DNA from 2 places in the Bacillus sp. EB106-07-01-XG149 genome. Region 2 is predicted to be linked to the other one. Evidence: riboswitches for the same ligand, from Rfam matches in the RefSeq annotation. Region 2 holds a riboswitch; the other holds the start of a gene.

Region 1 (4,212 bases), on a different contig from region 2:
ATTATTAATTAAGCCAATAAAAGAAAAAGACGGATCAGTAACATATATTTATGCAATGGCTTCTTTACAGCCTGTAGATGAAGCAGTACAAATGGTGCAAGATTACTACATTTACATCATTGCATTTGTAGTCGTTCTCATTTTTCTAGCTTCGTTTTATTATTCAAAACAAATTGCAAAGCCGTTATTAAAAATAAATGATACGACGAAGAAAATAGCACACTTAGATTTCACAGAACAAATACCGATTACTTCAAAAGATGAAATTGGTGATTTATCGAAAAATATTAATGTATTATCTAATAAGCTCCATTCGCATATTGGACAGCTAGAACAAGATATTGAAAAGGAAAGAAAGTTAGAAAATACGCGGAAAGAATTTATTTCTGGTGTGTCGCATGAATTGAAAACACCGCTGAGTATTATGAAAAGCTGTATTTCTATTTTAAAAGATGGAGTAGCTGAACATAAAAAAGAGTACTATTTTCAGGCGATGGAACGAGAAGTAGATAAAATGGATACTTTAATTTTGGATATGCTTGAGTTAGCTAAATTTGAGTCAGGTACATATAAAATGAAAAAGGGTTTATTTTATATTGATTCAGTAATTGAAGATATATGTGAATACCTTTCTGTGGACATAGAGAAAAAAGAACTTCGTGTGCATAAAAATATATGTTCAGTTGAAGTGATGGCAAATCAAAGTCGGATTGAACAAGTCATCGTAAACTTCATTACGAATGCCATACGTTATACACCAAATAAAGAGGATATTATGATTTCCACAATAGATGAGCAGGATCGTATAAAAGTGTGTATTGAAAATAAAGGTACTCACATTGAAGAAGAACAATTAGATAAAATTTGGGACCGTTTTTATCGCGTGGATGCAGCTCGTCAGCGTTCACAAGGTGGAACGGGTCTTGGGCTAGCTATTTCTAAAAATATTTTAGAACTACACGATGCTGAATATGGGGTAAAGAATACAGAAGACGGTGTATTATTTTACTTCTACTTACCAAAAAAAGCGTAGATGGTACATGCTACGCTTTTTTTAATTTATTTTCATATTATCTTTACCTAATCTTTATTTTTAAACAGTATACTTTGGATAGAAAATGAGGTTATGTAAGGAGTCGATGAACCGTGCATAGCAAGTGGCTAAGTATAATGGTATTTATTTTCTTTTGTGCATTTATTGTATTTTTAATTGATATTACGATATGAAAAAAAGAGCGCTCATTAAGCGCCCTTTTTTTGTGTATTCATTTGATAAGCACTGATGCTTTTGAATAAGCGTGGTGAAGTAAGGAATAAAAATATAAGTAAAACTGTACATAAAATAAAAGAACCAAGCATTGTGGCACCATTTACGATTAATGAATATAGCACAGCTGATTGACCTTTCGGTGCATATTGCCCAAAGAAAATAATACCGGCAATAAAATGACAGAAATAGCGTGCAAAGCTACCAACAAATGTAGCAAGAATAATGTAACCAATAACTTTCTTTCTTTCGTTATTTTCATTGGAAGTTAAAAGTGCTTTTTGAATTGGTCGATAGAATAAACCAGCAAATCCAATAAAAGCAAAGGCAATGAAGTACTCAATAAATGCTTGAACAGGTGTTAAAATGTAAGCATCACCTACAACAATTTGTAATAATCCCCAAATTAAGCCACCTAAGAAAGCAGATTTAAAGCCCCAGCGATATGCAATAATAAAAATAGGAATCATAGCAAATGAAATGGAACCGCCTGTTGGAAGTTTAAGTGATAATGGTAAAATGTCGATAATCATGGCGAAGGCTGCAAGAATAGCAGATTCGATCATCGCTTGTAAATTGGTGTTACGCATATTGTCTCCCCCTAAAACCAAGTTGTACAAAAAAGAATAGATATCATAGGAGGATACGAAATACGTAAATAAAAAAGAGGTATGTATTTCGGACGTTTGCACAATCCCTGCGTTAGCATTAACTAACAGGTTCGAAGGGTCGGAACGAAGTGTTCCCTCTCAGCGGCATGGCTCCCCCTGTGATAACGAGATTCTTTATTTGCTATTGTTTATTGTAAGCGAAATGGATGAGAATGGCAAATAAATACGGTATGACAATTATTGAAATAGAATTGTAGTGAAATGTTAATAAATATGAAGCAAAAGGGTATAGTACAAGAGAAATAGATTGTGCTATAATTTTTCTGAAAATAATTATCATTCTCTTCTGAGGGGGAAGGTTATGAGCTTAGTAGATATTAAAATCGGTGAGAAAGTGCTAGTAAAAAGTGTTCAGTCTTTAGATTATTTACTAAAGAGAAGATTGGCTGCTTTCGGTCTTTCTGAAGGAAGCGAACTTCGCATGAAGCAAAAAGCGATGTTCAAAGGTCCTTGTACATTGGAGTGTCGTGGACAGTTAATTAGTATTCGTCATTGTGACGCGAAAATGATAAAGGTGGAATTAGCGTGAATAAGGTAGCTTTGCTAGGGAATCCGAATACAGGAAAGACATCATTATTTAATGCACTTACTGGTTCTTATGAGTATGTAGGGAACTGGAGCGGTGTAACAGTAGAAAAGAAGGTTGGTAAATTAAAAGATAAGCAAGGGACATTAATTGATTTACCAGGTGTTTATGATTTGAATCCAGTTTCGCGTGATGAAGGTGTCGTTACAAATTTTCTACTAACAGACGAATTTCATCATATGTTAAATATAGTGGATTCTTCGCAATTCGAGAGAAATATGCATTTAACGTTGCAATTACTTGAATTTGGAAAGCCGGTTTCAATTGGATTAAATATGGTCGATGTGGCAAAGCAACGAGGCATTGTAATTGATGTAAAACGATTATCAGAACTATTAGGTGTAACAGTCGTTCCTGTCGTTGCAAGAAGTGGAAAAGGCTGTGAAGAACTACTTGCTACTCTTAAAGAAAATGACAAAAACGAGAAAAAGCCATTCATTATTTCATATGGTGTACAAATGGATGAAGGAATTGGAGAGGTAATAGCTCTTTTAGAGACAGCGAATTATAAGCATCCAAGATGGTTAGCCCTGCAATTTTTAAGCAATAACGAAGTAGTAGAAAAAGAAATGAAAGCATTACCAATTTGTAAGGAACTTGTAGCCATTCGATCTCGCTTAGAAGGAAAACTTGATTGTACGTTGGAAGAGCACATTTACAAAACTCGTGAAGCGTATATTGAAAAGTTAAAAACAAATGTTATGAAGCATGAGAAAGAAGGAAAAATTCCTTTTTCGGAAAAAATTGATAGATTAATTACACATAAAATTTTAGGACTTCCAATCTTTTTAGCAGTTATGTTTTTTATTTTTCAGGTTACGTTTACGTGGATTGGTACACCTTTATCGGATATGTTAGATGGCTTTTTTGGTGGACAGCTTACAGATTGGGTGACGGCTGGTCTCACAAGTGTTGGAGCTTCTGATTTTATTCAAGCACTCGTTACAGAAGGTATTATTGCCGGTGTTGGTGCAGTATTAGTATTCGTTCCACAAATCTTTGCACTATTCTTTTTCATTTCATTATTAGAAGACTCAGGATATATGGCGCGAATTGCAGTTGTTATGGATCGAATTATGGAGTTCTTCGGTTTAAACGGAAAAGCGTTCATTCCGATGATTATCGGTTTTGGATGTAATGTTCCAGGTATTATGGCAGCGAGAACGATTGAACAAGAAAAAGAACGTTTACTTACAGTTCTTGTAACACCATTTATGTCTTGTTCAGCGCGTTTACCTGTATATGCATTATTTGCGGGAGTGTTCTTCCCTAATAGTCAGGCAACTGTTGTATTTTCTTTATATGTTGCAGGTATTGTTCTTGCGTTATTAGTTACAAAAATTATGTCTCTTACTATTTTAAAAGCGGAAAAGTCTATTTTCGTCATTGAACTACCTCCTTACCGCGTGCCACAAGCGAAAACGTTATGGCTAAGCACGTGGGAGAAAGGGAAAGGATTTGTTCGTAAAGCAGGTACATTCATCTTCGGTGGTTCTGTTGTCATTTGGTTATTAAACTATGCAGGTCCATCAGGATTTGGTGTTGATATGGGAGACAGTTACTTAGCGATGATTGGTGGGTTTATCGCACCACTATTTGCACCGCTCGGCTTTGGAACATGGCAAGCTGCAGCATCTCTTTTAACAGGATTTTTAGCGAAAGAAGTTGTCGTTTCTACAATGGCAATT
Region 2 (4,212 bases):
AAACTACGGATACGCAAAAGGTTATAGACCGTTAATGAATTATCTACTTCATTATATGGAAATGAAAGGTGTAGATATTTCGAACAAAGATATTTTAATTACAAATGGATTTACAGAAGGATTAGACATCGTGCTATCCTCGTTATCAAAGAAATCAGGGCGGGTTATTTGTGAGAATCCAACTCACCATGCTGCATTGAAGCTTTTCCGTTTACATGGACTTGAAGTTCACGGAATTAATATGAATGAAGATGGCATCGATACGAACGAAGTAGAAAAAAGTTTGCGTGAAAAAGAGTTTGATTTCGCATATTTAATTCCTTCCTATCATAATCCAACCGGTATTGTTACGAGTTCGGAGAAAAGAACGGAACTGATGAGATTATTCTCAAAATATAAGGTTCCTATTATAGAAGATGGATTTAATGAAGAGCTACGTTATTCAGGTTCACATTTAGCACCATTATTAACTTTTGCTGGCGCTGGTAATAATGTAATTTATATTAGTAGCTTTTCAAAGGTACTTTTCCCTGGCTTACGTGTAGGCTGGATCATCGCAGATAAAGAGCTGATTCATCATTTAGAAAGTGTAAAAAGAGCAAGAACGATTCACACATCTACGTTAGATCAAGCTGTTCTATTTCAATATTTACATGAAGGATATTTTGAAAAATATTTAAAAAAGGCAAGATCAGTTTATAAGAAAAAATATGAGTTAGCTGTTGGGGCGTGTAATGAGTACATTCCGTTTCAAAGAATGACCGGTGATGGTGGACTTCATTTATTTATAGAGTTAGAAGAAAAAATTCATGCCCGCACACTTTTACAAAAGTGTTATGAGCAAGGGGTTACATTTTCTCCTGGAGATGTTTTTTATTCTGATGGAGGAGGAGCGACTACTTTTCGATTAGGATTTTCACGTCTGAAAGAAGAAGAAATAGTTCGTGGAATCAAAATAATCGGTGATACAATAAAAAATGAAATTTGGAGTTGAGGAAATGAGAATTGGCGTTATTATGGGTGGAGTATCCTCTGAAAAACAAGTATCAATTATGACTGGAAATGAAATGATTGCAAATTTAGATAAAAATAAATATGAAATCGTACCAATTACGTTAAATGAAAAAATAGATTTAATCGAAAAAGCGAAAGACATTGATTTTGCGCTGCTCGCATTACACGGAAAATACGGAGAAGATGGGACGGTTCAAGGCACGCTTGAAAGTTTAGGTATTCCTTATAGCGGGAGCAATATGTTATCTAGCGGTATGTGTATGGACAAAAATATTTCGAAAAAGATTTTACGCTATGAAGGTATAGAAACACCCGATTGGATTGAACTTACAAAAATGGCGGATCTAAATCTTGATGAATTAGATAAGTTAGGATTTCCGTTAGTGGTAAAACCAAACTCTGGTGGATCAAGTGTTGGGGTAAAGATTGTATATGATAAAGATGAATTAATTTCAATGCTGGAAACTGTGTTTGAATGGGATTCTGAAGTAGTAATAGAGAAGTATATAAAAGGTGATGAGATTACATGTTCAATTTTTGATGGAAAACAGTTACCTATTATTTCAATCCGACATGCAGCTGAGTTCTTTGATTACAATGCAAAATATGATGATGTTAGTACAATTGAAGAAGTTATCGAGCTTCCAGCTGAATTGAAGGAACGTGTAAACAAAGCGTCACTGGCTTGTTATAAAGCATTGAAATGCAGCGTTTATGCAAGGGTGGATATGATGGTAAAGGACGGAATTCCATATGTAATGGAGGTTAATACATTACCAGGGATGACACAAGCAAGTTTACTACCGAAAAGTGCAGATGCAGCTGGTATTCATTATAGTAAACTATTAGATATGATTATTGAAACTTCATTAAAAGTAAGAAAAGAAGAAGGGTTTTAAGTAGCAGTATCATGAATGTTTTTGACAGTAACATGAAGTATGTTATGATGAATACAATACGAAAATTAAATATTTATCCACTAGGGGGGCCTATTATAGGCTGAGATCAAACGAGAATTTGAGACTCTTAGTACCTGATCTGGTTAATACTAGCGTAGGGAAGTGGGAAGACATTACTATTTTATGAATAAATACTGTCACTTTCACTTTCTTTACGTTTGTAAAGAAAGTTTTTTTATTTTACAGATTTAATAACTGTGGGTAAATACTTAAATTTTATACTTTATTGGAGGGATTTAAATGAAATTTTCACAATCATTACGTCAAGAAGTAGATTCAATTTGGGAAGCTAGTTTTCATCACCCTTTTGTAAAACAACTTGGTGAAGGAACTTTAGATTTAGCTAGTTTTCGCTATTATGTGCTTCAAGATTCATATTATTTGAGTCACTTTGCTAGAGTACAAACTTTAGGAGCTGCAAAAGCACTGGAATTAGAAACAACAGCTCGTATGGCACACCATGCTCAAAATACATACGAGGCGGAATTATCTTTACATGAGAATTTTGCGGAGAAACTAGGGATAACACAAGAAGAAAAAGATAATTTTATCCCTGCTCCAACTGCATACGCTTATACTTCACATATGTATCGTGCTGCGTATGAAGGACATTTAGGCGATATCATTGCAGCAATTTTACCTTGCTATTGGTTGTATTATGAAATTGGTGAGCGTTTAAAAGAGTATCAGCCAGAAGAGCCAATTTATAACGAATGGATTTCTGCTTATGGATCTGATTGGTTCCGTACGCTAGTTGAAGAGCAAATTACAAGATTAGATACTATCGCTGAAAACGTAACAGAGTCTGACCGTAAGCGAATGAAACAGCATTTCATTATTAGCAGTCAATATGAATATTCATTTTGGGAAATGGCTTATACTTTAGAAAAGTGGCCAGTGAATACAGAAGTAGAAGATGTCATTGGATAATGAGTAGGGGTATTGCTATACATAGGTATGGATAATACCTATGTATATGATTTCATAAAAGAAGTATCGCAAAAAGACGCATCAATCTAAGTGCGTCTTTTTTCAATTTATAAAAATGAGCCTATGGAAAAATAACCTAAAAATAGGTATATGAACAAGGTGCATTATCTAGTGATAGGTCATATTTTGTAGGGGTACGTATTGAACTTAGTTTATAGCGCTATTTCTACTTAGATTTAACGAACAGAAATATAGGAAAGCATTGAAAAGGTTGAAGTTTATAAACGGAGGTCATGAAAATGAATAAGTTTCAACAAGAACTACAAGCGTTAAGCCTTAATGATTACCAATCTGGAAATATTGTGTATTGGGACCAGCAAAACCAATATCCATATTACTATATTGAAGATGATGCTCGTCGCTGTGGCGGTTGTGGTCGCTGTGGTGGTTGTGGCGGTCGCTGTGGTGGATTTCGTTGTGGTGGATTCCGTTGTATTGGTTGCTTCGGTTGTTTTGGTTGTGGCGGTTGTGGTGGCTGTGGTAGTTGTGGTGGTTGTTCTAATTGTTTTAGTGGTTTTAATGGTACTACTGATACAACTGGTACTATTGTAACATATGAATATTGATTAGAGAAAAAAGGAATCCATTTGTGAAGTATTATACAATTTTTATAAAAAAATTTAATCAAAACACATGTAGCATCCTTTAATTTAAAGAAACAATTTATCCCACCTTTTTATAAACATTGTGACTTTATTTCAAATCAACAATCGAATGTCTTTTTTATGTTCTATACCATTTATGCGATCTTTGACTTTCGTAAGTAAATTTATTGCACCAGAACCAAAAAGAAGGGCTTCTATCAGCCCTTTTTTCTTTTTTCATATTTCTCATATAATTAAACTTAATCATAAAAAAATCTTACCACCTTATAAATTTTTACAACTATGTAACTATTTTTATTAAATGCACCGCTCTAGTATACAAAATTAAGAACTTGAGATAAGGCGCTTTGTTTCTGTAAGATGTTTTTGTTTTACTTTATATTACGATTTATAGACCTGAAACCATTTTATTGTGATATAATTTGTTTTTGTCATTATGAATGTATATATGTTAGGAGTTTTTTATGGAAATCGGTTCTGAATTAAAAAATGGTCGCCACTCATTTTTTGATGGTGGATTATTCAGCTTTATTGGTTGGAGTATCCTTGGTGTACTTATTACAGTTTTTACCCTTGGTATTTGTTACCCTTGGGCTTTATGTATGGTTTATGGTTGGAAAATAAATCATACAGTAGTTAACGGG

Evidence for each region. A riboswitch is a leader RNA that binds a small molecule or an ion and turns the genes downstream of it on or off. The one in region 2 is predicted to bind thiamine pyrophosphate.
Region 1: linked by a shared signal. The riboswitch ahead of thiT (energy-coupled thiamine transporter ThiT) and the one ahead of tenA (thiaminase II) in region 2 are both predicted to bind thiamine pyrophosphate.

What each region holds. Positions count from the first base shown of each region.
Region 1 is NZ_JBYTDP010000002.1:1,071,167-1,075,378, reverse strand. Features, by position in the region: gene AC3WTA_RS11790 (sensor histidine kinase) at 1-1,033, shown strand, start outside; gene thiT (energy-coupled thiamine transporter ThiT) at 1,243-1,857, opposite strand; TPP riboswitch at 1,944-2,045, opposite strand; gene AC3WTA_RS11780 (FeoA family protein) at 2,240-2,467, shown strand; gene feoB (ferrous iron transport protein B) at 2,464-4,212, shown strand, end outside.
Region 2 is NZ_JBYTDP010000001.1:415,898-420,109, reverse strand. Features, by position in the region: gene pdxR (MocR-like pyridoxine biosynthesis transcription factor PdxR) at 1-994, shown strand, start outside; gene ddlB (D-alanine--D-alanine ligase) at 999-1,913, shown strand; TPP riboswitch at 1,986-2,091, shown strand; gene tenA (thiaminase II) at 2,214-2,903, shown strand; gene AC3WTA_RS02240 (heterocycloanthracin/sonorensin family bacteriocin) at 3,197-3,529, shown strand; gene AC3WTA_RS02235 (DUF898 family protein) at 4,033-4,212, shown strand, end outside.